DNA from 2 places in the Methylobacterium nodulans ORS 2060 genome. Region 2 is predicted to be linked to the other one. Evidence: predicted binding sites of a transcription regulator. Region 2 holds the regulator's gene; the other holds the start of a gene.
The links. Region 2 encodes LexA, which represses DNA repair genes until DNA is damaged. Its sites were predicted from a motif close to TGTTCNNNNTGTGTTCNG; they were not measured.

Region 1 (14,381 bases), 440 kb from region 2:
ACCCGGCCTTCGCGGAGGGTCAGCCGAACTCGCTGCCCGTCACCGACGCCCTGGCCGCGACCCTGCTCAGCCTGCCGATCCAGCCGGAGGTCGCCGCAGGAGCTGTCGAACGGGTCGCCGCCGCAATCCAGGAGTGCCTGTCGTGCCCGGCGTGATCCTCTACGGCGTGGGCTCCCCGCTCGTGGTCGACGTCGAGGAGAGCCTGTACCGGGCGGGGCTCCCGCTCGTGGCGGGCGTGCGCAACCATCCGGGGCTGGACCACCTGCCGGAGGGCGCGCGCATCCTCGCGCCCGACGACCTCGGCCCGGAGGAGCTGGACCTGCCATTCCTCGTCCCGCTCTTCACCCCGGGCCACCGGCAGGCCGCCGCGCGGGAGGCCGCGCAGCGGGGCCTGCACCGCCCATTCGCGCTGATCGACCCGAGCGTGGCGGCGCCCCGGCACCTCGACCTCGGCCCGGGCGGCTACGTCAACGCAGGCTGCAGCCTCGGCAGCGGCAGCACGTTTGGGGCCTTCGCCTTCGTCAACCGTGGTGCCAGCATCGGCCATCACGCGCGGTGTGGCGCCTTCGTGTCGGTCGGGCCGGGCGCGACCCTCGCAGGCCACGTGACGCTCGGGACGGGTGCCTTCGTCGGGGCGGGGGCCACGATCCTGCCCTGCGTCACGGTGGGCGAGAACGCCGTCGTGGGGGCCGGTTCGGTCGTCACGCGGGACGTGCCGGCGGGCTGCCTCGTCCTCGGCAACCCGGCGCGGATCGTCCGGCGCGACATCGGCGGCTACAAGGGGATCGCCGTCGCATGAGGCGGCCGGTCGTCCATCTCTACACGGTGTGCTGGGACGAGGCCGACATGCTCGGCTTCTTCTTCCGCCACTACGACCCCTGGGTCGACCGCTACGTCGTGTACGACGACGGCTCGGCGGACGGCTCGCGCGAGATCCTGCGCGCCCACCCGAAGGTCGAGCTGCGGGACTTCGTGCGCAGCGACGCGGAGTCCTTCGTGCTCTCGCATCGGGCGATGCAGAACGAGGCCTGGAAGGAGAGCCGCGGCACGGCCGACTGGATCGTGGTCACGGCGATCGACGAGCACCTGCACGTGCCCGGCCGGGCGATGGCGGAGTACCTCGCCGAGCAGGCCGATTGCGGCGTGACGCTGGTCCCGGCGCTCGGCTTCGACCTCACCCATCCGGAGATGCCGGACGATGCCGGGCTCCTGACCGAGCGGGTCACGCGCGGGCGGCCCCGCGCGGCCTTCAACAAGCTCAGCCTGTTCAAGCCCGAGGCGTTGCGCGAGACCGGGTTCGGCCCGGGGCGTCATGCCGCCGAGCCGCAGGGCGACCTCCTGCTGCCCGCCCGCGACGTGGTGGTGCTCTGGCACTACAAGCATCTCGGCTTTGAGCGGAACGCCACCCGCGAGGCAGCCCAGGCCGCGCGGCTCGGGCGCGCCGACGTCGCCCAAGGCCTTGGCCAGCACTACCTCTGGGGCCGGGAGCGGCTGCGCGCCTTCTGGGACAAGATGGAGCGCGAGTCGGTCGACCTCGGGCGCGTGGTGCCGGACACCGCCTGCATCCGGCCGCTCTGGTGGGAGGAGCGCGGGCTCCCGCGGGCCGATCCTGCACCGCTCCCCCCGCTCGCGGTGGCCTTGCCCGCCGTGGCCCCGGCCGTCTCGGTGCTAGTGAAGGCCTACAACCACGCTCCCTATGTCCGGCAGACGATCGAGAGCGTGCTGGCGCAGTCCTTCCAGGATTTCGAGATCGTCGTCACCGACGACGGCTCGACCGACGGGACGGCCGAAATCCTGCGCGGCTTCACCGATCCACGCATCCGCCTCGAGTGTTGGTCGCAGAACCGGGGCATCTCGGCGGCGATGAACGCCACGATCGCGCGGGCGCGCGGGCGCTATCTGGCGATCCTCAACTCGGATGACTGGGCACTGCCGGGCCGGTTGCGCCGGCAGGTCGCCTTCCTCGACGCGAACCCGGAGATCTCTCTCGTCTTCGGCACACCGCGACCGGTGGATGAGGAGGGTCTGCCTACGGAAGCCCTTAATGATTTCGCTGCGCCGCTGCGGTTCACGGATTCCTCGCGGCGCACGTGGCTGCGGTTCTTCTTCTTCCAGGGCAATATCCTGTGCGCGCCGACCGCCATGATTCGGCGGGAGGCCTACGCAGCGGCAGGACCCTACGACCCGCGGCTGACGAACCTGCAGGACTTCGACATGTGGATCCGGATGCTGGTGGCTGGCCACCGCATCCACGTGCTGCCGGACCGTCTCACCGCGTTCCGGATCCGCGCCAACAACGCCAACACGAGCGCACCGAGTCCGGAGACGCGGCTGCGCTGGATCTACGAGAGCAGCAAGGTGCTGCGCCACTTCGCGGCCTTCAGCGAGGAACTGTTCGCGGAGGTGTTCGACACGGAAGCCTACGTCCTGTCGGGCGAGCCCGTTTGGCTGCGGATCGCTGAACTCGCCCGTCGGGTGCCACGGGTCGATTACCGGTACTTCGCCCTCGACACGCTCTATGAGGCTGCGAGCGAGCCGGAGCACATGATCCGGCTGCGCGAGTGGGGCGGTAGCGTCGATGCGCTCAACGTCCGCGAGATCGAGCTCCGCGACGCGCGCATCGCCGAGCTCACCCGGGAGCAGGACGCGCTCGGACGGGAGCGCGACGACTTCGCCGCAGCCCGGGACGCTGCAGCCGCCGCCCGCGACCAGCTCGCCGACGAGATATCCCGAACCCAAGCTCTGCACGCGCAGCAGATGGCAGCGATGCGCGGGGTTCTTGCCCAGCGCGAGCGGGCCGTCGCGGACCTCGACGCCCGCCGAGAGGCGCTGGAATCGACCGTGCAGGAACTCGATTTCCACCTTAAGGCGACGCTGGCCTCGCGGGAGCGGATGCGGGCTTCCCTGTCCTGGCGCTCGACCGCGTTCCTGCGCTGGCTGGGACGGCTGCGCCGCCTCGCGGCGCCAAAGCGGAGCTAGACCGCTCTAGAGCGTCCGGCTCAGCAGGTCGGCGCCATCCATGACATCCCGATCCCCGAACTCCCAGATGAAGCGCGCCCGCCACTCGGCCGAGACGGCGTCGCTCTGGCGGCGCAAGAGGACTTGGCTCGGATCGATTCGCGGGGAGGGGTGGACGCCCAGGCGCCCGGCTACCTGATCGACGGCCTCCTGTGGGTTCTCCGCCAGATCCTCGTAAGTCACCTCCACCGGCCGCAAGCCGGTGCGCGCGAAGTACATGTCCCAGCGCGCGTTGCGTTGGCAGACCTGGCCCAGGTAGGTCGCGATCAGCGGCCCGTCGAACTGCGGCTCGGCGTTGGCGGTCTCCGTCGAGCGGAACTGCCCGGTCTGGATCGAGCGCACCCAGGAGAGCGCCTGCCCCAGCACGTCGAGACGCCGCAGACGCACGAAGGTGAGATTGGGCAGGGCTTGCGTGAGCTTCAGATGCGGCGAGACCCGGTCGAACAAGCCGGGGAAGAGCTTGAGCGCGTAGACCCCGTTCGGGGTCGCTCCCGTGGTGAGAATGTGCTTGATCTGGAGCGCGGGATCGTCCGGGTAGGACGGATCGTCGTAGCGCCGCCGGGCGTCACCGTTGAAGTACTCGCGCGGCCGGCCGAGCTGACCGGTGCTGGTCAGCACGTCGCAGAAGTAGTTGCTGCCCGAGCGCGGTGCTCCGCAGACGGCGTAGCCTTTCATGTGAGACAGTCCTCCCGTTAACGGATCCCTCGCTCGGCCAAATGAAGGACCTGCGCCAGAATCGGTTCACATGCCGGCCCGGAGAGGCTTGGGGGCTGAGCCTCGACCCAGTGCGATGCAGCATCCTCCTGACGGGCACATGGGAACACCTGGCAATACCCGCTTCCAAATAATCCTGCGGTCCTTGCGCAGTGCTCCCGGAGGCCTGTGTTGATTTTGCTACACAAACCTGCCGCCTGAGAGGAAGCCAACGTGAAGCGTGACGGCAGTCCAACCGGCGGATTGCGGCCAAACCGCGGCTTTCGTATCCCCTCAGCAGCAAGCTAGGCCTTGTCAGGTCTAAGAATTTTCTATGCGTTTGGGGGAGTAAGCAATGGTGGCGCTGCGCCGCAGTCTTCTGGTCACGACGGTTCTCGTGCCCTGCGCCACGCTCAGCCTCGTCGGATCTGCTGCCGCGCAGGGTGACACGATCGCTCTCGAGCAGATCGATGTCGTGCCGGTGACCCCGGTCGGCGGAGCCGGCGGTGCGGCCCGCGCCGACGCAGCTGCCGGCGGCGCGCTGCCGCTCTCCAAGGTGCCGTTCACGGCCGAGACCGTCACCGCGCGCCAGTTCGAGCAGGACCGCGCCACCCTCGACCCCACCTTCACGCTGGCCCGCACCACCCCGGGCGTCAGCCTCTCGGACGGCCAGGGCAACAGCTTCCGCCAGACCCTCACCTATCGCGGCTTCGACGCCTCCCCGCTTCAGGGCGCCCCCCAGGGGCTGGCCGTCTACCAGAACGGCACCCGCATCAACGAGGCCTTCGGCGACGTCGTGAACTGGGATCTGATCCCCCAGGTCGCCATCAACCGCATCGACCTCGTCACCGGCAACCCGATCTTCGGCCTCAACGCGCTCGGCGGCGCGGTCAACATCGAGATGAAGAACGGCTTCACCTGGCAGGGCCAGGAAGTCTCGGTGATGGGCGGCTCGGACGGCCGCATCCTCGGCACCCTGCAATACGGCGAGGTGGTCGGGCCCTGGAGCTTCTACTTCGCGGGCGAGGGCCTCAAGGACGATGGCTGGCGCTTCAGGTCGCCCGCCGAGATCGGCCGCGTCTATGCCGATATCGGCCATCGCACGCCCGATTCCGAGTTCCACCTCATCGCCTCAGGCGCCAAGACCTTCTTCGGGGCCACCGCTGCCGCACCCGTCGACTTCACCCACCTCAACGAGCGGGCGATCTTCACTTGGCCACAGACCATCGACACCGAGATGGGCCAGATCCAGGTCACCGGCAAGGTGAACCTCTCCCCGACCTGGGACCTCGCGGGCAACGCCTATGTGCGCCGCTTCAGCCAGTTCGTGGTCGACGGCAACGACGGCAACTTCGAGAATTGCAGCACGCGCTCGAGCTTCCGCGGCTTTCTCTGTTTCGAGGACGACGGGTTCTCGCCCGCCCCCGGCCAGACCCAGGCGCAGTTCCGCAACCAGTTCCTGATCCTGGGGCCGAACGGCCAGCCGATCCCCTTCCGGGCAGGCATCCCGTACGGCACCCACGATACGGTCCGCACCGAGGCGACCGGCTACGGCGGCACGCTGCAGGCGACGAACCGCGACCGGGTGCTCGATCACGCCAACACCTTCATCCTCGGCGGCAGCATCGATGCGGCCTCCTACACCTTCAAGTCGGCGAGCACGCTCGGGGTGATCAACCCGGACCTGAGCGTCACCACCGACCCGAACAACCCGACCTACGGCCTGATCCCCGGGCTCGGCACCGGGCCGATCCGCACCGCCGCGGCGCTCGGCGTCGCGCCGAGCCAGGTGACCGGCTCGAACCTCTACATGGGCCTCTACGCCCTCGACACCTTCGACGTCACCGATCAGCTCTCGCTCACCGCCGGGGCGCGGCTGAACTTCGCGCGCATCTCCACCCAGGACCTGACCGGGTTCTCGCCGGATGTCACCGGCACGCACTTCTTCACCCGCCTCAACCCGGTGGCGGGCCTGACCTACCGGTTCTTCCCCTGGCTGACGCTGTATGGCGGCTACTCGGAATCGAACCGGGCGCCGACGCCGCTCGAACTGGCCTGCGCCAACCCGAACCGGCCCTGCCTGCTGCCGAACTCGCTGGTGGCCGACCCGCCGCTCCAGCAGGTGGAGGCACACACCTACGAGGCGGGGATCCGCGGCACGGTGCCGGACGTCGCCGAGGGGGGCCTGCTCACCTACAAGCTCGGCTTCTTCCGCACGGACCTGACCAACGACATCCTGCAGATCGCGGTGCCGGGCAATGCGGCGCGGGGCTATTTCGTGAACGTGCCGGCGACGCAGCGGCAAGGCATCGAGGTGGCGGCGGAGTATGTGGGCGAGCGTCTGCGGCTTTACGCCAACTACGCGCTGATCGATGCCACCTTCCAGTTCCGCGGCGACCTGTCCTCGCCCAACAACCCGCTGGCCGATGACGGGCTGATCACGGTGCGGCCGGGCAACAAGCTGCCGCTGGTGCCCGAACATCAGTTCAAGGCGGGGTTCGATTACGCGATCACGCCGTTCTGGCGCTTCGGGATGAACGTGGCGGCGTTCTCCTCCTCGTATTTCCGGGGTGACGAGTCGAACCTGAACCGGAAGCTGCCGGCCTACGCGGTGGCGAACCTCACCACGAGCTTCCAGCTGACGAAGAACGTGGAGGTGTTCGGGCTGGTGACCAACCTGTTCAACACCCGAGTGCCGAACTTCGGCACCTTCCTGGAGACCGATCCCAATTTCGCCAACCGCTACGCGCTGAACGACCCGCGCACCACCACCCTGATACAGCCGCTCTCGGTCTATGGCGGCATGCGCGTGACCTGGTGAGCTGCGCCTGAGGAGGACGAGCCGGTCCGTGGCCGGCGTGCTGATCATCGACGATCAGCCGATCGTCCTCGATACGATCCGTGGGCTCCTCGCGCCCACGGGCATCATCGTGCACACGGCGACCAGTCCAGCCGAGGGCGAACGCCTCGCCCTCCAGCACTCGCCAAGCCTCGTCGTCGTGGATCTGGCCTTTCCCGGGGCGCCGCTGGGTGGGCTGACGCTGATCCGGCGCCTGCGCAGCCGCGATCCCAAGCTGCGTGTGCTGGTGTTCAGCATGTACGAGGAGCCTCGCGTTGCCCGTCTGGCCTTGCAGGCGGGTGCCCTGGGCTACGTCTGCAAGGCTGCGGGTCTGACGGAGTTCGAGCAAGCCTATCGCCATGTCCTGGCCGGTAAGGGCTATCTCAACGCTGATTTGGCCTTTGCCTTGGTGGCGCCACCGCCGCCTCCGGCAAGTCCGCTTGATCAATTGACCATCCGTCAGCTGCGCATCCTTCAGCTGTTGGCGGAGGGCCACGCTTACCGGCGGATTGCAGAGATCCTGCTGCTGAGCACCAAGACCATCAGCAACGAGGCAGCCACGATCGGCCAGCAGGTCCATTTCAGCGACAAGGCTGGCCTCGTCCGTTTCGCCGTTCAGCACCAGGATGCCATCCGCGCCAGACTGGCCGCAGAGGAGTCCTGAGCCGCGGTGCCCATGCTCCGAGCGGACACGATGCCGATTGAGGGTCTGTTCGCGTGCGGGGCTGATGCCGTCTCGATCTTTGCGGGCACCTATTCGGGTCCAGGCACGACGCTTGGGCCCGCCCTCGTAATGGCATCACGCATCGCCACCTGCGCGGCACAGCGGAGCAGACCCCACGAGCCTTAAAGAGATCCGCTCGCGCAGCACAAGCGGTCATTCCCTACGCGCAGACCGAAAGCCGGTTTGTGGCAGGTATTATCAAAAAAACGACGGGAAACCTTCCACGCGGATTGGGTCCTGCCCGGTGCTCCAGCCCCTCAACCGTCTGTGTCCGGAAACCCTGTCAAGAAATCAAATATCCTGAGAACACTCGCAACCGGACGTTCGCGACACCCGCCGCGAACGTCTGAAACGGGTCAGCCCCGGTCATTGCGGGCGAAAGGCGTAGAGAGCTGCTGTCCACCCATTGCAGCCCTTCCATAGACAAGGTGGTTGAGTCTCGACCCTGATGCGTCCCACGTCCAGAGTCAGCAAGGCCGCCCGGCTCCGCGGCGGCGGGCTTTTTCGTTCCGACGCTACGCTGCCGGCCAGGGCCTGAGAAGGTTCGGCCCGGGTGGTTCCAGCACCCGGGCCCCGCTTGCGCGGGCGACCCGCCACGAGGAGTAAGCGGCTCACGGGACTCGCACTACCGCGGAATACGTGGCGGGGCAAAGGCCGCGCCGCGCCCTGTCATCTCCCGTGAGATTGACGGCTCCTTGATGGCGGCGCGCCGGGATGATGAGGGTCCGGTGCTGGATGGTTAATGATTTGCTGCGAACCTCCCCCGGCGCGGTAATCCGCGCGGCGCGCCTCGTGGATATGAGCGACGAGCCGGCGATCCCGCGCGCACCCGCGGCCGCCGCAGGTGATGAGCTGCTCCTCATCACCCCTCCCCTGGCCCCGCCGTCGAACGCCCGGAAGCGCAAGCCCGGCCGCCCCCGAGTCGCGCGTCAGGTCGCCTCGAAACAGACCGTCTACCTCAACGATGCGCGGCACGACGCCCTGGTGGAGATCGCGATCGCCGAGGAGCGCTCGATGCACTCGGTCATCCTTGAGGCCATCGACAGGTACGTCGCCCGCAGGCGCAAACCGCGCTGAAACCACGGCTCAGGGCCCTGCCGGCGCCCGCCGCGCGGGGCACTTTCGTTTCAATCCCGGTCCCCCGGATCCTCCGTGACACCGCTGGCCAGTCGAATGGCCGCCTCCCCCGTGATGCCGGCGGTGACCAACAGCCGCAGGAAGGCCTCCGCTGTCCCGGGCACCCTGGTCTCGCCGCGCGCCCAGCGGCCAACCGTGCCGGCCTCAACCCTGAGAAGCCTTGCGGCGGCGCTCTGCGTGAGCCCGAGCTCGGCAAGCGCCATGCGAAACTCACGATCCGTCATAGTCCGCGCTCGGTCCTCACTCCCGATCAAGTCAGGGGAATCGGGTGCCGGTGTCGCATCAGCCGCCGGCGAGCTGCTCGGCGAAGTCCTCCGGCACCTCACCGAACTGGCCGACGATCGCGACGCTCTCCAGCTCGCCCGTCTCATCGTCGGCCACGATCTTGAGCGCCGCCGTCCCGGGCATCCGCTTCGCGATCGCCTCCGCCCGCTTCAGCGCCCCGCTCTCGGTTGGAGCAACATCACGCGTACCGGGCCGCAGCTTCTTGCGGTGGATCTCGAACGTCTGAACCACGAACGTCGTCCGCATACCCATACCACTCTCCGTCGCGGGTTCTCCCCGCTCTCCACAGCGACGCCCCGACCGCCTTGACCGGGAACTGTGCACCTGTTTGTTCTCTTTCTGTTCTAGTGCGGAGGGCGGCGTGAGTCTCTACCGGGTCGGCGAGCAGGCAGCAGACTGGAGTGGGCTGGTGCGCATCCCCTTCATGCGCACCACCCTCTGCGCCGGCTTCCCGTCCCCGGCCGAGGACTTCATCGAGGGCGCCCTCGAACTCCCCCGCTGGCTCGCCCCCAACCCGGCCGCGACCTTCATCTGGCGCGTCCGCGGCTGGTGCATGAAGGGCGCGGGCATCCATGATCAGGACCTCGCCGTCGTCGACCGCTCCCTCCACCCCGGCCCGGGCGCCGTCGTCGTTGCGGTTGTGCACGGCGAGATGAGCCTCAAGCGCTTGGTGCTCGACGGCAACCGCCTCGCGCTCACCTTCGACAACCCGGAGATGCCCGCCTTCGGCCTGGAGGACCTGGAGGAGTGCCAGATCTGGGGCGTCCTGCTGTTCTCGGTGCGCTGGCACCACGTCCGGCCGAGCGCCGTGCGATGAGCCGCGCCCTCGCCCTGATCGACGGCAACAGCTTCTATTGCAGCTGCGAGCGCGTCTTCGATCCCAAGCTCGTGGGTGTGCCGGTGATCGTGCTCTCGAACAACGACGGCTGCGCGGTCGCGAGGACACCGGAAGCCAAAGCGCTCGGGATCAAAATGGGCGCGCCTTACTTCATGATCCGCGAGCTCTGCCGGCGCGAGAAGGTGCGCGTCTTCTCCTCGAATTACACCCTCTATGGGGACATGAGCGCGCGGGCGAACGCGGTCTACCGGCAATTCGCCAAGGACGTCGAGATCTACTCCATCGACGAGAGCTTCCTGGACCTCTCGGAGGTGCGCGAGCGGGAGAGGCTGGAACTCGCGCGCGATCTGCGCTCCACCGTGCGCCGCTGGACGGGCATCCCGACCTGCGTGGGCATCGGCCCGACCAAGACGCTGGCCAAGCTCGCCAACCACATCGCCAAGCGCGTGCCCGAGTTAGGCGGCGTCTGCGATCTGAGCGACGAGAATGAGCGAGCGATGTGGCTGGTCGGCATCCCGGTCGGCGAGGTTTGGGGCATCGGCCGCGCCTCGCTCGCCAAGCTCGAGGCGCTGGGCGTCGACACCGTGGCAGATCTGCGCGACCTCGACCCGCGCCCGGCCCGCCAGGCGCTCACGGTGGTCGGCGAGCGCATCATCCACGAGCTGCGCGGCCGCGCGTGCCTGCCGCTGGAGATCGTGCCGGCCCGCCGCAAGGGCTGCGCCGTCACCCGGAGCTTCGCGAGCCGGGTTACCGAGCAGGCCGATCTGGAGCAGGCGGTGAGCGCCCATGCCACGCGCCTCGCCGAGAAGCTGCGCCGGGATGGGCTCGCTACCACCCAGATCACCGTCTTCTACCACACCAGCGAGCACGACCGCGGCGATCCGAAGCGCTCGGTCTCGACGGTGGTGCATCTGCCCGAGGCAACCTCCGATTCCCTCGTCCTGATCAAGGCCGCCCGGCTCGGAGTGGCGAAGACTTGGCGCGAGCAGGGGCCGGAGCCCTGGCGCTACAGCAAGGCCGGCGTGATCACGACCGACCTCGTGCCGCTGACGGAGAGCCCGCGGGCCCTCTTCGGGGCGCTGGACCGGGAGCGCGGCGGCGCGCTGATGGCGGCGATGGATGCCTGCAACCGGCGCTTCGGGCGCGGCACCGTGGTGCCGGCGCGGGCGGGGCTGGAGGCGAAGCGGACCTGGGCGACCAAGTTCGAGATGCGCACGCCGCGCTACACGACGCGGCTCGCCGAGGTGCCGGTCGTGACAGCGATGGCAACTGCCGGACCCGAGATCCGCCCCTCCTCGTCGTAGGTGCGGCGGGGATTGCGGCGGCCCATCACTGAACGACGCCGTAGAACACGATCCGCTCTACAGCCCCGTAGACAGCAACGCTTCGGGCATGCCATCAATCCGGCGCAGCTGGCTTGGCTCGGCCGGGTGGTCCGAGGAAGGCGGTGAGCCGCTCGGCGACCGCGGCGGCGTCCCGCGTCTCGCACTCCCAGATCACAAGCACGTCCCAACCGGCGTCGCGCAGCTGGCGCTCGTTGCGGGCGTCGCGGTCCACGTTGCGCGAAAACTTGGCTTGCCAGAAGTCGCCGTGCGAGCTGGGTGTCGAAGCCTTCCTGCACCCGGGATGGCGGTGCCAGAAGCAGCCATGCACGAAGACGACCTTACGCCTTGTAGGAAAAACGAGATCGGGCATTCCCGGCAGGTCGCGGCGATGGAGTCTGAAGCGGAATCCAAGGCTATGAGCGAGCTTCCGCACCTTGAGCTCCGGCGTGGTGTTCTTTCCCTTTACCGCCGCCATGAGGCGTGATCGCGCCTCTGGCGTGAGGCGATCCACCACGCTACTCGGCCGCTGCCAACGACGGCACGTCGAACATCTTCGAGCGGATCGCCTTGAAGATCCGCTCCGCAATGATCGGAGACACGCTATTGCCTATCATCCTGAAGCTGTGCCAGGCGGTCGGGTGAAACACGAAACGGTCAGGGAAGCCCTGCAAGCGGGCCGCCTCCCGTACCGTGATCACACGCGGCTCAGCGGGATGGAGCGGCCTAACGGCTTGAAACGATCCGCGATCCGGTCCGGTTCCTGCCCGAATCGTAGGACACTGCTTGTTCCAGTCAAGGCGAGCGTGTCGGCCGACGGCATCGCGACCGCCCTGTGGCACGGCGGCGAAACGCGCCGCTATCGCCGGAGCGTGTGGGATCCGTCGATGGCCCGAGAAAAGGCGCCTCGTGCCTCTCAGTCGGCGTGCATACAACGAGGGAGCGACGTCCGATCCGTAGCGCCACCAGTCCAGACCGTCACTGTCGACCCCCTCTTCCGTTGCGCCTTGTAAGTCGGCTATTGCCTCCTGGACGGTTGCTGCAGGTCGACGCCACTCTTGCAGGTCATCGGCGGTGAAGGAGTCAACACAGCTGCGGTCGAAGCCGATCACAAACACTCGGGGCCGCGACGTAGCAGCCCCAAACGAAGCAGCATCCAGCTTCAACGGTCCGAGAATCGTATACCTTCCTGCCACGAGTTGAAGTGCAGCATCTAATTCGGGCCTATTTTTCTCAAACGCAAGGCCCCTTACATTTTCCATAAGGAAGAACTTTGGACGTACCTCGGCGACCAACCTGAAGAAATGCCAGAGCAGCAACCGCCGGGGATCGTCTGGGCTCGCCACACCAATCTCGCTAAAGCCCTGGCAGGGCGGCCCGCCAACTATTCCATCAATATACCCGCCAGCCGCCCTTCGTAGATAGCGGCCAGACAGATCAGCAACATCCGCAAGGATGAGTCGTGACTGAGGATGATTGAAGGTGTAGCTTGAAGTCAATATAGGATCGTTGTCGACAGACAGCGTGACTTTCAAACCGGCCGACCGCGCCCCAAGGCTCAGCCCGCCGCATCCGCAAAAAAGATCAATCAGCACCGCAACGTCCGTAGCTACGAAACTTGCTCCACAGTACCACCTCTGAAGGCCGTCGGTGATCGGCCTAAACGAGTTATCCTCAGAACATAATCTGAGCGAAGGACGGGTATTGTAGATAGTAGGAGGAGAAGGCTTCTATCTGATCATCTTCCAGATCAAAGCCAAGCGCACGAACGTCGTTTCGGGTCAGCCCCTCCGGGTTCGGAAGCTGCGATTGAAGCATTGTCGCCTCGCGCAATGTAAGTTGCGGGGCCACAATCGGCTTAGCGGGAAAGCAGGGCCAAGTAGCAGCACGTACGCATGTAGAGGCGGCCTGAACGCGATCAGTGTCAGCGAAAATGCCCCCTACTGTAATCATAGGCGCTCCGTCCCTATAAATCATACGAAATGAAGGAACAAATCTGCCCGGACGAGATGACTCCGCGGCGATGGAACACATAAGATCTTGTGTTAGCTCCATTAGCAGCCTGTGCAGACGCTCGTCCTTAAAGTCATTCTTTGCAAGCCTATCACGGAATACGCTGCCGAACAGATCCCGCACTCGGTCAGGTCTTTCTAGAGCTCGTCCATAGGCCATCTCCGTGCCGTTGTAGGTAATCAGAAAAATGCTGTTAAGCGGCGCATTTTCGAGCACAAGCCGCACATCTTCCTTAACGTCCTCGTTAAACTCATAGTCGTAATCGAGCCAAATAATCCAGGGGCGATTCTTTAGGAGTTCATCGGTGAATAATGTAGGCAGAATATTAGATGAGAGTCCGTGCATAACTCGTATTGGCGCGTATGGGCAATTGAACTTCGCTCGCTCATACCCAACATCATGAGCTTCTATCGAAACCATATCATTGATACCGAGCAGCCGGTGCGCCATGATAAAGTCTGTAAACCATATGGAACCAAACCCGATGTAGGCAAAATCCTTCAATCCAAGGTTTGCTTGCAACCTCCGGAATCCGTCAAAAGCAAGTTGTCGCTGTATGCTTTTGCTCGGCCGAAGGCCATAGTTCACGAGATCGAAAGAAGCCATCACTCGTTACCAACTAGGTCGTCGTAAGCGTAATCAAAAGTCGTGAGCCCAACCTCACGATAAGGCATATTTATATTACCTAGCTCTCTTGCAAGTTTCTTGAGCTTAGAGACGGGCACAGAATAGTTTATATTCGCGGCTTTCTCCGCTCTCTGCGCAACGAGATTCGGCAGCGCTACGGTGGACCGCTTAGGGACCGCCTGGATCGACACGGGGCGGGCTAGTGCTTCTTTCTGCTTGGCTTGCTCGAGGGCCTGCTTTCGTGCGTTGGTATATGCAATCCACGCCTTGGAGATCTCGCGCATGCGCGGTCGCGCTCTTCGGAAAACCTCCGAAGAAACGTCTACGCTTCTCTTTGTTGTGGTCAGAGGAAGCGCCGAAGCCTTAGCTGCAGTAAAAAGCACAACTCCGACGAAGCCCGCATATTGATAATGCCACTGAGGCCAGTCCTCTGATCCCCATCCGGCCACAACGGTTTTATCTGCAGCAAGTACGATACGTCCATTGCAGGCAACGTACCAACCGTAGCGGCGATCTCCTTCGTCCTCCGTTGGATCAGTGCTCTCCGGCGGCGGAGCGGCCATTCCACCGATTAGCTCTACCGTCACTTCATCATCGCCAACTTTGTCAACATACTCGATCCGCACAGGTTGGAATTCGTCGCTTTGGCGCAGTTCGATCTGCCATCCATCAACAGGCGCGTTATTCACCAAGATCTGGAGACCGCGCGCAAGATGAAAAGAATAGTCCCTAGCAATTGTGCGACGAAGGTTCTGAATGAAGGCAGGATTGCTGAAGGCCTGCAAGGCGCCTTGCGTCAGTTGCCTTACATCAATCTCAACACCCGCCGCTTCGAGAGGCTCGTCACCGATTATATCGAAGTCCCACGGCAGAGTATTGTTTTCA
Region 2 (14,381 bases):
AGGGCATTCCCGCCACCGATCTCGGCGCCGTCGTCGTCCGGGAGACCCTGCGGCGCGCGGGGCTCGATCCCGCCGAGGTCGGCTCGGTCGTGATGGGCAACGTGGTCCAGGCGGGCAACCGCATGAATCCCGCCCGGCAGGCCGCGATCGGCGGCGGCGCGCCGGTCTCGGTGCCGGCGCTGACCGTGAACCGTGTCTGCGGCTCGGGCGCGCAGGCGATCGTCACGGCGGCCCAGCAGATCGTGAGCGGCGAGGTGGAGATCGCGGTGGCGGGCGGCATGGAGAACATGGACCGCGCGCCGTACCTGCTGGAGGGCGGCCGCTGGGGCTACCGCATGGGGCCGGCCCAGATCCTCGACAGCATGCTCACGGACGGGCTGAACGACGCCTTCTCGGGCGAGCATTCGGGCTGGCACACGGATGATCTCGCCGCACGCTGCCAGCTCACCCGCGAGGCGCAGGACCGCTTCGCCGCCCGCTCGCAGCAGCGTTTCGCGGCGGCTCAGGCCGCGGGAGCGTTCGAGGCCGAGATCGTCCCGGTCGAGATCAAGGGCCGCAAGGGCCCCGAGACCTTCGCGACCGACGAGGCGCCGCGGCCCGACACGACGATGGAGATCCTCGCCAGGCTCAAGCCGGCCTTCCGGAAGGACGGGACCATTACGGCGGGGAACGCACCGGGGCTCAACAGCGGCGCCGCCGCGATGATCGTGGCCGCGCGCGGCACCGCCGAGGCGAGAGGCATCGCCCCCTTGGGCCGGCTCGTCGCCTACGGCATCGCCGCCGTCGAACCGGGGCTGTTCGGGCTGGGACCGGTGCCGGCGATCCGCCGGGCGATGGAGCGCGCCGGATGGACGCTCGCGCAGGTGGAGCGGATCGAGATCAACGAGGCCTTCGCGGCCGTGCCGCTGGCCGTGGCCCAGGAGCTTGGCCTGCCCGAAGACATCATCAACGTCGAGGGCGGCGCGATCGCACATGGCCACCCGATCGGCGCGACGGGCGCCGTCCTGACCACGCGCCTGCTGCATTCCATGCGCCGTGACGGCCTTCGGCGGGGCGTCGTGACGCTCTGCATCGGCGGCGGCCAAGGCATCGCGCTGGCGCTCGAAGCGCTCTGAGGCGCCCGGGATCAACTCACGGCAGCGGACCGCCGATGGCGGTCCGCCTCCGCATCGGCCGGGGCGCGGAGGTGATGCGCCTTCCGGCGGGACCATCGGCCGCCCTCCGCGCGGAAGCCGACGCAAGAGCCGACGAGCCGGCCCACCTCAGCATGAGCAGCGGGGCGGCTGCCACGCAGGTCAGCTTCGATTGAGTTCACCACCGGTCGAGCCGCCCCTAACGGATGAAACCGACCGCAAGGCCCCCGATGGCAGCCCCACCGGTCCTCATGCTGAGGTGCTCCTGGCGATCGAAGATCGCACGGAGCCTCGAAGCACCCCGGACCGGTGCTCCTGCTCACCCTGATCTTGGACGAACGTTCAGGCGTGCTTCGAGGCAGCCTGCGCGATCTTCGATCGCCAACACCTCAGCATGAGGAGCAGAGCGGCTGCCACGCAGGTCAGGTTCGATTTAGGCCAGAGAGATTTCGCGCCGCATGCACCGTCAGGCGTTCACGCCGCCGTCGACCGTGAGCCCCGTTCCGGTGATCTGCCGGGCGGCGGGGCTGGCCAGGAAAGCGACCGCTGCGGCGACATCGTCCGCGGTCCCGTAGTGGCCGAGCGCGATCAGCGCCCGCTGCGCGTCGGCTTGGGTTCCATCCGCGGGGTTCATGTCGGTGTCGGTCGGGCCCGGGTGGACAAGGTTGACCGTGATGCCGCGCGGTCCGAGCTCGCGCGCCAGGCCCCGCGTGAACGAGATCAGGGCCGATTTCGACATGGAATAGACCGTCACCCCACCGAAGGCGACCCGCTCGGCCAGGCAAGAGCCGATGGAGATGATCCGGCCGCCCTCCTTCAGGTGCGGGATCGCGGCCTGCGAGGCGAGCACGACCGAGCGGATGTTGACCGCCAGGATGGCATCGATGTCGGCGAGGCTCATCTCCGCGAGCGGCCCGCCGCGCGCGATGCCGGCATTATTGACCAGGATGTCGAGGCCGCCGAGTTGCGAGGCCGCCTCGTCCACCGAGCGCCTCACAGCCGCAGGATCGGCACTGTCGGCCTGGATGGCAAAGCCGCGTCGCCCTTGCTCCTCGACGGCGCGCACGACCTCGGCGGCGCGCTCCACCGACCGCTCGTAGGTGATGGCGACGTCCGCACCTCGCGCGGCGAGGGTGCCAGCGATTGCGGCGCCGATGCCGCGCGCGGCGCCCGTCACGAGGGCGCGTTTGCCTGTCAGCTCAACCATCGCTCAGCCTTTCTGTAGTGATCGACACAGAAATGCATATGAGCGTTGCGGCCAGCCGTCAAGCAATTTATGTAGCGAACGATGCAGAATTCATCCCGCACCCCGTCTGCCAAGCGTGCGACGGTGTCCAGGAGCCGTGGCCGCCCGCGCGCCTTCGATCGCGAGGCGGCTCTCGCGCAGGCCATGCGCCTGTTCTGGCACAAGGGCTACGCTGCCACCTCGATCTCCGACCTGACCGAGACCATGGGCATCGGCTCGCCGAGCCTCTACGCGGCCTTCGGCTCCAAGGAAGCGCTCTACGCGGAGGCGCTGCGCCACTACGGCGAGCAGTACGAGCCCCGCGTCTGGGGGAACTTCGCGGCGGCTGCCACGGCGCGCGACGCGGTCGAGGCGCTCCTGATGGACACGGCCGCCGCCCTGACGCAGGCGTGCGGGCGCGATGACCCTCTCGGCTGCATGGTGACGCTTTCGGCCGTCGGCGGCGAGGGAAGCGCCGAGCTTGGCGATCTCGTGCACGCGGCGCGCGCCCGCAATCTGGCACGGGTCGAAGCGCGGCTTGCCCGCGCGGCGGCCGAGGGCGAGCTGCCGCAATCGCTCGACACCGGCGCGCTCGCCCGCCTCGTCCTCACCGTCCAGGGCGGGATGTCACTCCAGGCGCGTGACGGCGCGAGCCGGGCCGAGCTGGAAGCGGTGGCTCGGATGATGATGGCCGGGTGGGATGCGCGCGTCGCGGGCTGAGGGACACTCGGGCCATTGGCCGCGCGGTGCGGCCAGGGCGGGCGGCCAGGGCGGGCTCCGCCTCGCCGACCACGGCCACGATCCTGAATCCGCCACCGTCCACCGGCGCCTCGCCGCTTGCACAGGCCAGCCACGCCCCTCGGAACAAGAGGACACCCTCACCGTTGAACGACCTCGCATTCCCCCTTGGGAAAGATGAACGGTTGTTCAACTTGGAGGTGCTCATGAAGCGCGCATTGTCTGCTGCAGCAGCTCTGACCCTAATCGGAGGGGCCGCTCTCGCGCAGACCGTCACGATCACCGAGGAGCCGGTCGAGATTGCCCCGCCTCAGCGCGTGATCATCAAGAAGTACGTCACCGAGCAGCGCGTGGCGCCCGTGCGCATTCGGGAACGCGTGACGGTCGGCTCGACGCTCCCGGCCGACATCGACCTTCATCCGCTGCCCCCGACCGTGATCGAGGAGAGCCCGCGCCTGAAGGGCTACAGCTACGTGACGTCGGGCGACGACATCTACGTGGTCGAGCCGCGCACCCGCCGCATCATCACCACCATCGACTGACCCCGAACCCGCGCGCTGCCGGACCACGTAAAGCCGCAGCGCCGCCCATGGACCGGGAGCGCGGGCGCGCCCCGGCCCGACCGTAAGCCATCCCGGTCCGGCTGCCAGGTCACGGCCGCCTCCAGGCCGTGCCACGCGATTCACGTCGTGCCCGGCACCGGAGCAATCCCGTTCCCGCCCCGCCCTCATCGTCAGGTCCGCAGGCGCCGCATCGCTCTCGGCAAAGGATTCGTGGCCCCGATCCGGGCCAGCACCGGCTCCATGCCCTTCAGGCCAAGTTGTCGGCGTCCGCTTCCAGCCGCTCCGCACCGCCTGCCAGAACATGCCTCAGATCCCGCTTTGGACCCGCCCGGGAAGCCCGGCCTGACCGGATGGAGAAGCGCCGGCCGAAAGCCGGCGAGCGCGGAGATACCCGACACACCCGCTTGCGGAACACTTGAGGAACGCCTAACATGTTCGCGATTTGTTTCGTATCGCGCATCGGCGCAGGCGAAGAGAGTGCCCCATGCTCACCCGTAAGCAGTTGGACCTGCTCCGCTTCATCCAGCAGCGGATGCGCGAGACGGGGGTCCCCCCGTCCTTCGACGAGATGAAGGACGCGCTCGATCTCAAGTCCAAGTCAGGCATTCATCGGCTGATCACGGCCCTGGAGGAACGCGGCTTCCTGCGGCGGTTGCCGAACCGGGCTCGCGCGATCGAGGTCATTCGGATCCCCGATGCGGTGGTGCCTCCTTCGGGCGAGGTGGTGCGCTTCACCCCCAGCGTGGTCGAAGGCGGACGGACGGCCGCGCCGGCTGCCAAGGCCGCCCCGATGCCGTCCTCCCTCGGTTCCGACGACAACGGACGCTCGATCAGCATTCCGGTGATGGGGCGGATCGCCGCCGGCACGCCGATCTCGGCAATCCAGAGCCAGAGCCGCACGGTGGCGATGTCGCCGGACTTTCTGGCCGGCGGCGAGCATTACGCGCTCGAAGTGCGCGGCGACTCGATGATCGAAGCCGGCATCCTCGACGGCGACCTCGTGGTGATTCGTCGCCAGGACACGGCCAATACCGGCGACATCGTGGTGGCGCTGATCGATGACGAGGAGGCGACCCTCAAGCGCCTGCGCCGCCGCGGCTCCTCCATCGCGCTCGAAGCGGCGAATCCGGCCTACGAGACCCGGGTGCTCGGGCCGGACCGCGTCCGCATCCAGGGCCGCCTCGTGAGCCTCATCCGCAAGTACTGAACGTCGCCCCCGAAACGGGGCGTAAGCCAAGGCCTCCGCATGGCGGAGGCCTTTTTTTGATCCTTACCCAGGGTCATGAGCGAGTTCAGCGGCAACAACGATTCACGCCTTCGTTGCGGAACGGCCTCGATCGGGCGTTGGCGGGACAGGCCCGACGATGATCGACCGCTCCGCGACGCCTCTCATCAATCCACATGCGCCAATCGCCCTCTTTCAAGGGAAAGCTTAACCGATCTATTCGAGGATCGGGCGATCAGCGGTAAGGAGCATGGAGCCGGCTCCTGGGTCGGGAGATCGTGCGGGGCATGCCATGCGGGACGGATTCATCCTGCTGATCACGGACGAGCCGCGGACGGCCCGAACGCTCGCCGGCAGCCTCGCGCGCCTTCTGCCCTGCATCGCCCTGCTCCCGGGCGAAGGCCTGCCGCCGGGCCGGTTCCAGGCGGCGGTGCTCGACGTCGCCCTCGATGACGCCGCCATTCTGGCGGGGATCCGGCGCGCGATGAGCCGCGTGCGTGCCCGCGGCGCCCCCTGCCTCTGTCTCGCCCGGGACCTCAGCCCGGTCACCCTCGCGCGGGCGCGGGCGCTCGGCGCTGCGCAGGTGCTGCCGCCCACCGCCTCCCAGGCCGAGCTCAGGGCGACGCTCCTCGCCTTGATCGAGGCGGAGGCGGAAGCCCGCGCGGCCGAACCGCTGCGGCAGGCCCGTGCGCAGGCCGCGGAAGCCAACGCGCTGGTCTCACGGCTCTTCCAGGCCGCCGCGAACGGCGTGGCCTTGAGCCTCGACGACATCGATGCCGGCACCGAGATCGTCCTGGAGGCCATAGCGGAGGCGGGAATTCGCGCCTGGCTCGACGTCATCCGCACCCACGAGATCGGGGTCTACCAGCACTCGCTCGGCGTGGCCGGCTACGCGGGCGCTTTCGCCGGGCTCCTCGGATTCCGGCGGCACGACCAGGAGCGGCTGGTGCGGGCGGCCCTGCTCCATGATGTCGGCAAGGCCCGGATCCCGCTCGCCATCCTCAACAAGCCGAGCAGCCTCTCCGCAGAGGAGATGGCGGTGATGCGCAGGCATCCGGTCATCGGGGCGGCGCTGCTGGCCCGGCAGCCGGGATTCGATGCCGAGATCCTCGACGTGGTGCGACACCACCACGAGATGCTCGACGGCTCGGGCTATCCCGACGGGCTCCGCGGCGGGGCGATCGGCGATCTCGTGCGGCTCGTGACGATCTGCGACATCTGCTCGGCCCTGACCGAGCGGCGTCCCTACCGCGCTCCGATCGGTCCCGCAGAGGCCTGGGCGGCGATGGACCGGATGGGACAGAAGCTCGACAGGCAGCTCCTTGCGGCCTTCAGGCCGGTCGCCATGGGTCTTGCCGCCGCGGCCGTCCCTTAATTGGATCAATCGTCCGCGAGCATCCGGTGCTCGGCACCATTGATGTCGTCGTACTGGCCGCTGCGCAGCGCCCACAGGAAGGCGCAGAGCCCCATCCCGCCGAGGAAGAGGGCGATCGGGATCATCAGGATGAGGACGTTCATCGGCGTGCTGCCTCCGGCAGGGCGGGCGCCCGGCGCGCCCGCAGGGCGTTGAGCGTGACCACGACGGACGAGCCCGACATGGCAAGCGCAGCGATCAGGGGCGTCAGCAGGCCCGCCGCCGCGAGCGGGATCGCCACGAGGTTGTAGGCGGCCGAGAACCACAGGTTCTGCAGCATGAGGCGCCTGGCGGTCCGGCCGCTGCGCAGCACTGCAAGCACCGGGGCGAGGCTGCGGCCGAGGAAGAGCGCGTCGGCCGCCGCCTGGCTCACGTGAGCGGCGGTGACGGGCGACAGGGAGGCATGGGCGGCAGCCAGCGCCGGGGCGTCGTTGAGCCCGTCCCCCACCATCAGCACCCGGCTTCCCTCGCGCCCGAGCGCCTCGATCCGGCGGATCTTCTCCTGGGGAGTGAGGCCGCCCTGCCACTCGGCGACCGCGAGGGCGTCGGCCACGGCGGCGACCGCCTCCGGACGGTCGCCCGACAGGATCAGCACGCGATAGCCGCTCCGGCGCAGCGCCTGCAGCACCTCGCGCGCGTCCGGCCGCGGCGCCTGCCGCACGCGGAACACGACCGGCGCCGCCTCGCCGGCCCGCAGGCAGATCGCCGAGGCTTCCGGATCGCGGGCGAGCGCCTGCGCCGCCTCGTCCTCGGCCGCGCAGAAGCGGGGCGAGCCGAGCCGGACCGGCACGCCGTCGACCATGGCCCGCACGCCGAGCCCCGCCGCCTCCTCCGCCCCCGGACAGGGCAGGGCGTCCGGCACCGCGGCGCTGAGCGCTGCCGCCATCGGGTGCCGACTCGACCGGGCGAGCCGGGCCCCGAGCGCGAGCGCCGCCGGATCGTAGTGGCCCGCCAGGACCGGCTCCGGCAGGGTCAGCGTTCCGGTCTTGTCGAAGGCGACCGTGTCGATGGCCGCGAAACGCTCGAGCGCGTCGCCGCTGTTGAGGAGCACGCCGTCGCGGAACAGGGCGCCCGCGGCCACCACCTGCACGGCCGGAATCGCGAGCCCGAGCGCGCAGGGGCAGGTGATGATCAGCACCGCCACCGCCGTCATCAGCGCCGCGTGGAACCCGGCCCCCAGCCCGAGCCAGCCCGCGAAGGTCAGCACCGCCGCCGCGTGCACGACCGGCACGTAGAGGCGCGTCGCCCGGTCGGCGAGGACGAGCGCCCGCGACTTCGCCTCCAGCGCCCGCCGCATCAGCCCCTCGACCTCGTCGAGGAGCGTGCCCCGGGTCGCCGCGGTCACCCGCACCGTGAGCGCCCCGCTCGCATTGAGCGAGCCGGCATGGACGGTGTCGCCGGGCCCCGCGGCCACCGGCGCCGTCTCGCCGGTGACGAGGCTGCGGTCGAGCTCCGAGCGGCCCTGCGCGATGATGCCGTCCACCGGAACCCGCTCGCCCGGGCGCACCAGCACCGCATCCCCGGGCGAGAGGTCGGCGAGCAGCACCTCCCGCACCGACCCGTCGGCCCCGATCCACGCCGCATTCTCGCTGCGCAGGGCCGCGAGGTTCTCGGCGAGGGTCTGGGTGCGGCGGCGCATCGTCTGGTCGAGGACGCGGCCGATCAGCAGGAAGAACAGCAGCATGATGGCGCCGTCGAAATAGGCATGGGCCGCGCCCATCGCCGTCTCGACCACCGACATCACCAGGGTCAGCACCACGCCGAGCGTGATCGGGAAATCCATTGTCACGCGGCCGGCGCGCAGGCCCCGGAAGGCGCCCTCGTAGAAGGGCCGCCCTGCATAGGCCGCCGCCGGCAGGGCGATCACCGCCTGCAGCCAGTGGAAGAGGTCACGGTTCTCGGGCGTCATGTCGGAGACGTTGCCGGCCCAGACCGAGATCGCGAGCAGCATCACGTTCATGGAGGCGAAGCCCGCGACCGCGAGCGCTCGGATCAGGCGCTCCGTCTCGCGGGCGGCCGCCGGGTCGCGGCGCTGGCGCGGGTCGAACGGGTGGCCCCGGTAGCCCAGCCCGTCGAGGGCGGCGAGCACCGCGCCGACCTCCGGCGCCGCGCCGGGCGCCCAGGTCACCGAGAGCCGCCGGTCGGTGACGTTGAGCCGTGCCGCGGCAACGCCCGGCAGGGCGCCGACGCCGCGCTCGATCGCGCTCATGCAGGCGGCGCAGCGCACGCCCTCGACCGCGAAGGCGGCGCGGCTCGTCCCGTCGGTCTCGCGAGCCACGAAGGCGGCGTAGTCCCGGGGCAGGGAGGGCCGCGTGTTCGCCTCGCTCCAGGAGGCATGGGCCTCCACATAGGCGAGCGCCGTGTCCGTGCAGCACATCGCGCCGGATCCTTCAGTTCAGCACGACACGGCTGTGGCGGCGGAAGACGCGTCCGGTTGCGTCGGCGACATCCACGACGAGGTTCCACTGGCCGGGGCTCAGGGCCTCGGTTCGGCCCGAATAGGTGCCGGACCCGGTCTCCGTGAGGGCGAGGGCGACGTCCTGACGCTTGTCGGTCGGCCGTTCGAAGCGGGCCTGCAGGGTGAGGCCGGAGAGCGGGGCGGCGTCCCGGTCGCTCAGACGGACCGTGACGGCGACACCCGCGCCCTCCCGGGTCACCTCCTCGGCGAGCTGCCAGCCGCGGGCCGCCTGGGCCCGGGCGAGCCGGATCTCGGCGTTGTAGACCTGGCCCGCATGGTAGGGCGAGGCCTCGTCGAGGCCCGACCACGTCCGCAGGGCCACCGTGACGAGCACGACGTTGACCGCCGCGATGATCCCGAAGAAGGCGACGAAGATCAGCAGCACCTGACGGCCGGTGAGCGGGCGCGCGGCGGGGAGAGCGGGGCTGGACATGGGCAGGGCCTTGGGTCGGGGACCTTGGATCAGGGGGCTTTGAAATGGTCCTGCGCGCGCGCCGTCTCGCCGGATTCGAGATCGGTGATGCGCAGGACGAGCGGGGTGGACTTGTCGAGGGGCGCCCCGGCGGGCGCGAAGGCCAGCGCGCGGAATTCCTGCGTGGCGTCCGGGCCGACCGCGAGCCGCCCGTCGGGCGCGCCGACGACGTCGACCCGCAGGCCCGACACGCCCTCGACGGCCAGGGCGAAACTGCGCGCGACCGGGCGCTTGTTGACGATCCGCAGCGTCAGCCCGTTGCGGATGGAGCCGTCCGCCAGGGTGACGAAGAGCGGGTTGCGGTCGTGCAGGACGCTCAAGGTCGTGAAGCTGCGGGTGGCGAGGCCGTAGAGCATCGTGCCTCCCACCCCGGCGACGAGGAGCGCGTAGAGCAGGGTGCGCGGCCGGACGAGGCGGATGACCGGCGCCTCGCCCCGCCGCCGGCGCTCGCAATTCGCCTCTGTGTCGTAGGCGATGAGGCCGGTCGGACGGCCGAGCTTCGTCATCACCGCATTGCAGGCATCGACGCAGAGCCCGCACTGGATGCAGGGCATCTGCAGACCCTCGCGGATGTCGACCCCGGTCGGGCAGACGACGACGCATTGCCGGCAATCGACACAATCGCCGGCCGGCCGGCCCGCCTCCCGCAGGCCTTGCGCCTTCTTGGCCGCGATGCGGGGCTCGCCGCGGTCGTACCGGTAGGTGACGGCGACGGAATCCTCGTCGGTGAGCGCGCCCTGGATGCGCGGCCAGGGGCACATGTAGGTGCAGACCTGCTCGCGCATGTGGCCGGCGAGCGTGTAGGTCGTGACGGTGAGGATCAGGATCGCCGCATAGGCGACGGGCGGGGCCTGGAAGGTGGCGAGATCGCGCACGAGGGTCGGCGCGTCCGCGAAGTAGAGGACCCAGGCGCCGCCGGTCCACCACGCGATCCCGATCCAGATCGCGTGTTTGAGGATCCGCGCCGTGAGCTTCTCCAGGGACCAGGGCGCGGCGTCGAGGCGGATCCGCGCGCGCCGGTCGCCCTCGATCAGGCGCTCGACGGCCAGGAAGAGGTCGGTCCAGACCGTCTGCGGGCAGAGATAGCCGCACCAGACCCGGCCCGCGACCGCATTCATGAAGAAGAGCGTGAAGGCCGCCAGGATCAGCAGGCCCATCACATAGGTGACCTCCTGCGGCCACAGTTCGATGAAGAAGAAGTAGAACCGCCCCTTGTCGAGGTCGATCAGCACCGCCTGCGACGGCGCCCCCGGGCCGCGATCCCAGCGCAGGAACGGCACGAGGTAGTAGATGCCCAGGGTGACCGCCAGGATGACCCATTTCAGCGTGCGGAAGCGCCCGCGCACGCCCTGCGGGTGGATCTTCCGTCGCGCCGCGTAGAGGGCGCCCGTCTCGGGCGGGACGACGCCCGCGACGGCGCGCTCGCGTCCGACGAGAAGCGTGGTGGTGCCCCTCTGCGGGGCGGTGTCGACCGTGTCCATCCGTCCGGATTCCGGCCCGCGCTGCTGCGGGCGATGCCGGATCCGTCATGCATGCGCGGCCGGGGCGCATTGATCTGCCGCAAGTGGCCCGGCCGGTGGTGAGCTCATCCGACCTCCGGTCGATGGCTTCGCCATACGGGATGGCTGCGCCATGCGGATGTCGTCGGCGCTCACGGGAACGGCTCCAAGCAGAGCCGCAGCGCAGGGAAGGCGACGTCGAGCACACCGGTCATTGGCCGCCTCCAGGGGGAGAGTCGAGCAAGAGCGCCGAGCGGATGAAGGGAGCCGCGCCGAGGAGTACGTCGAGATGACCGAGTCCCGGCAGGCGTTCCCATCGGACCTCTTTCGCGGCATGGCGGGCGAGAAAGGCTTCCAGTCGTTCGACGTCGATGAGTTCATCATTCTCCGGCAGGCCGATGGTCGTCGGAACGCTCAGACGACCGAGCTGGCGCGCAGGGTCGGTGGGCGTCACGGCATTGGCCATGCCAACCGTGTAGGAGGCCAGACAGCCCTCGACGTTCTCTGCGTTGCCGTAATCGAAGCGCACGGCCTCGATTCCGGCACCCAGATGGCCGCCGCTGAAGGCAGAGAGAAGAAATGGCCAAGTCGAGACCCGCGCGAAGGAGCCGAAGGTGCTGTGGTCGCGATAGAGCCCGGAGCGAAAGCCCAGTTCCGGCGCCAGGAGAACCAGACCATCGACCGGTTCGGCCGGGCGTCGCCGCGTCAGATGGTTGAGGAGCATTCCGGCGCCGCTGGAGTGGCCTCCGAGATGCACCCGCGTGCCGGGAAATTCCCGCCGCATGGCGCCGACGAGTCGGTCGACATCGTCCCAGATCGCATCCGGGGTCGGCGCATGGCCGCGTCGTCCCCCCGAAGCTCCGTGACCACGCAGGTCCGGCAGACATACCGCGATGCCCCCATCGCGGACGAGCGCGTCCCCCAGCCGGTCGTAGCCGGCGCGACGATGAGCGCCGCCGCCGTGATAGAAGATCAGGAGGTCGGAGAACGAGTTGTTCGGCAGATGCAGTTCGAATGCCAGCTCCACACTTGGCGTTCCGCTGCTTGAAATCTTCCGCTTCAGACCGGACATCACCTTTTCACCGGACAGGCGGGAAAGGAAGCCGACGAAATCGATCGTCTTGCTCATGGCACACCTCAATGGAACCTGGCCTGCGTGGCAGCCGCCCTGCACCTCAGCATGAGGGCCGATGGGGCTGCCATCGGAGGGCGCCTTGGGCCGGGTCCATCCGTCCGGATTCCGGCCCGCGCTGCTGAGGGCGATGCTGATCCGTCATGCATGCGCGGCCGGAGCGCATTGATCTGCCGCAAGTGGCCCGGCCCTTTTCCGGACGACTGCAGCGTCAGCGGAAGGAGATCCGGAATCCAGCACGAGAACTCGCCGCGAAGCGGCTCAATATTCCAGCACCTGTGCTAAAAAACGGTCGCTACGCGACTTCTCGGCTTAAGTCCCGGGTCGCATTCCGCTGGCGCTGCATGCGCCCGGGACAGGGGAGGGAGCGGGATCTCCCGCGCTTAAGCCCGGAAACCCTCGAACACCATCTGGTCCGCATGGCGGCGCGCCCGCTCCTGCTGCTCGGGCGTGCGAACGGTCCAGGTCATCACCGGGCGGGCACCCAGCAGCCGCGACAGATGGGTGGCGGCATTCGGCAGGTCGTCGACCCGCCAGGACAGGAAGTCCGGCCGGCTCTCGGCGAAGTGCAGCAGATGGGCGAGGCTCAGCCGCGCCTCGGCCGTCATGAGAGCGTAGGCCGGGTCGTCCTGCCGGCTCTCCGCGACGATGCCGCGGGGCACGCCCGGCGCGAGATCGGCCAGCACCCCGACGACGAGCGGATCGAAGGACTTGAGCGCGACCGGACCCTCGTAGCCCGCCACGATCGCGGCGACCCGGCGGGTGAGCGCGAGATCGCCGTCGTGGCGCGACTTCACCTCGATCACGAGGGGCGTGCGTCCTGCGATCCGGCCGAGGAAGTCCGGCAGAGAGGGGATGCGCTCGGCGCTGCCCATCAGGGCGAGCCGCGCCAGATCCTCCGCCCGGCGCTCGCGCACGAGGCCGGTCTCCCCGGTGAGGCGCCCGAGCGCCTCGTCGTGGAAGACCATCGCCTCGCCGTCGCCGCTTAAGCGCACATCGCACTCGATCGCGTAGCCGCCGGCGATCGCGGCCTCGGCGGCCGCGAGCGTGTTCTCAGGGATACCCGCCGCCCGGTCGTGCAGGCCGCGATGGGCGATCGGGCGGGCGGTGAGCCAGTCCGGCGCGAGGGGCGGGGTCATCGCACCTCGAACATGCCCTCGACCTCGACGACCGCGTCGAGGGGCAGTTCGGCGACGCCGACCGTGGACCGGGCGTGCCGCCCGCGGTCGCCCAGCACCTGCACCATCAGGTCCGAGGCGCCGTTCATCACGCCCGCCACCGCCGAGAAGCCGGGCGCCGTGTTGATGAAGCCGCCGAGGCGGATGCAGCTGACCACGGCCTCGTCGAGATTGCCCACCGCGGCCTGGAGCTGGGCCAGCACGTTGAGGGCGCAGAAGCGCGCGGCCTCGGTCGCCACCTCGGGCGTCACCTCGGCCCCGACCTTGCCCTTATGGCGCGCATCGAGCTGGCCGTCGGCCCCGAAGCAGAGCTGGCCGGAGACCACCACGAGGTTGCCCGCCCGCTTGAAGGGGACGTAGTTCGCCACCGGTGCGGCGGCCGGGGGCAGCACGTAGCCGAGTTCCTTCAGCCGCTCGAGCGTCGCGCTCATGCACTCTCTCCTTGAAGGTTCGCTTTAGTCGATCGTGGCTGTCTGGCCCAACCGGGGCCGCCATGGCAAGCCCGCCACAGGCAAGCGCCATCACGGCGCGAGCCTCCGCGGCAGGCTCCGGCGTTGACAGAGCGGCATCGATCCCTAAGTATTCGCGCGCGTGCCGCCCCTTGAGGCGGCGCTTTCTTTTTGGCCGTCCTTCGCTAAGGCGGCCGCGACGGAGACGGGAACGTGACGTCCGCCCTCTTGCCGACCTATGCCAGGGCCAAGGTGTCGTTCGAACGCGGGGAGGGCGCGTGGCTCGTGGCCCGAGACGGGTCGCGATATCTCGACTTCGGCGCCGGCATCGCCGTCAACGCCCTCGGCCACGCCCATCCGCATCTCGTCGCGGCACTCACCGAGCAGGCCCGGAAGGTCTGGCACGTCTCGAACCTGTTCGAGATCCCGGAGGGCGAGCGCTTCGCGCAGCGCCTCGTGGAGGCGACCTTCGCGGACGTCGCCTTCTTCTCGAATTCCGGCGCGGAGGCGAACGAGGCCGCCATCAAGATGGCGCGCAAGTACCACGCCGCGGGCGGCCACCCGGAGCGGTTCCGGATCGTGACCTTCGAGGGCGCCTTCCATGGGCGGACGCTCGCCACCATCGCGGCGGGCGGGCAGCAGAAATACATCGAGGGCTTCGGCCCCAAGGTCGAAGGCTTCGACCAGGTGCCCTACGGCGACCTCACGGCCCTCAAGGCCGCCATCACGCCCGAGACCGCGGCCCTGATGATCGAGCCGATCCAGGGCGAGGGCGGCCTGCGGGTGGTGGCGCCCGAGTGGCTGCGCACCCTGCGCGCCCTGTGCGACGAGCACGGCCTGCTCCTGATCATGGACGAGGTGCAGACCGGCGTCGGGCGCACCGGCAAGCTGTTCG

Region 1: the regulator LexA is predicted to act here: its motif matches at 9,026-9,043, upstream of MNOD_RS33255 (LexA family protein).

Annotation. Positions count from the first base shown of each region.
Region 1 is NC_011894.1:7,109,232-7,123,612, forward strand. Features, by position in the region: gene MNOD_RS33205 (DegT/DnrJ/EryC1/StrS family aminotransferase) at 1-155, shown strand, start outside; gene MNOD_RS33210 (DapH/DapD/GlmU-related protein) at 143-799, shown strand; gene MNOD_RS42030 (glycosyltransferase family 2 protein) at 796-2,979, shown strand; gene MNOD_RS33225 (Stf0 family sulfotransferase) at 2,986-3,693, opposite strand; gene MNOD_RS33230 (TonB-dependent receptor) at 4,067-6,532, shown strand; gene MNOD_RS33235 (response regulator transcription factor) at 6,561-7,214, shown strand; gene MNOD_RS47370 (FAD-binding protein) at 7,245-7,400, shown strand; gene MNOD_RS33240 (hypothetical protein) at 8,073-8,351, shown strand; gene MNOD_RS48445 (helix-turn-helix domain-containing protein) at 8,402-8,614, opposite strand; gene MNOD_RS33250 (hypothetical protein) at 8,694-8,948, opposite strand; gene MNOD_RS33255 (LexA family protein) at 9,058-9,513, shown strand; gene MNOD_RS33260 (Y-family DNA polymerase) at 9,510-10,838, shown strand; gene MNOD_RS33265 (very short patch repair endonuclease) at 10,933-11,373, opposite strand; gene MNOD_RS33270 (DNA cytosine methyltransferase) at 11,375-12,451, opposite strand; gene MNOD_RS33275 (O-methyltransferase) at 12,531-13,475, opposite strand; gene MNOD_RS44510 (ATP-binding protein) at 13,475-14,381, opposite strand, start outside.
Region 2 is NC_011894.1:7,549,202-7,563,582, reverse strand. Features, by position in the region: gene MNOD_RS35365 (thiolase family protein) at 1-1,115, shown strand, start outside; gene MNOD_RS48625 (hypothetical protein) at 1,151-1,309, shown strand; gene MNOD_RS35360 (SDR family oxidoreductase) at 1,600-2,340, opposite strand; gene MNOD_RS35355 (TetR/AcrR family transcriptional regulator) at 2,422-3,078, shown strand; gene MNOD_RS35350 (DUF1236 domain-containing protein) at 3,303-3,638, shown strand; gene lexA (transcriptional repressor LexA) at 4,144-4,866, shown strand; gene MNOD_RS35340 (HD-GYP domain-containing protein) at 5,177-6,259, shown strand; gene ccoS (cbb3-type cytochrome oxidase assembly protein CcoS) at 6,265-6,402, opposite strand; gene MNOD_RS35330 (heavy metal translocating P-type ATPase) at 6,399-8,675, opposite strand; gene MNOD_RS35325 (FixH family protein) at 8,689-9,189, opposite strand; gene ccoG (cytochrome c oxidase accessory protein CcoG) at 9,219-10,709, opposite strand; gene MNOD_RS35315 (alpha/beta fold hydrolase) at 10,939-11,856, opposite strand; gene MNOD_RS35310 (glycerophosphodiester phosphodiesterase family protein) at 12,243-12,998, opposite strand; gene MNOD_RS35305 (RidA family protein) at 12,995-13,468, opposite strand; gene MNOD_RS35300 (aspartate aminotransferase family protein) at 13,700-14,381, shown strand, end outside.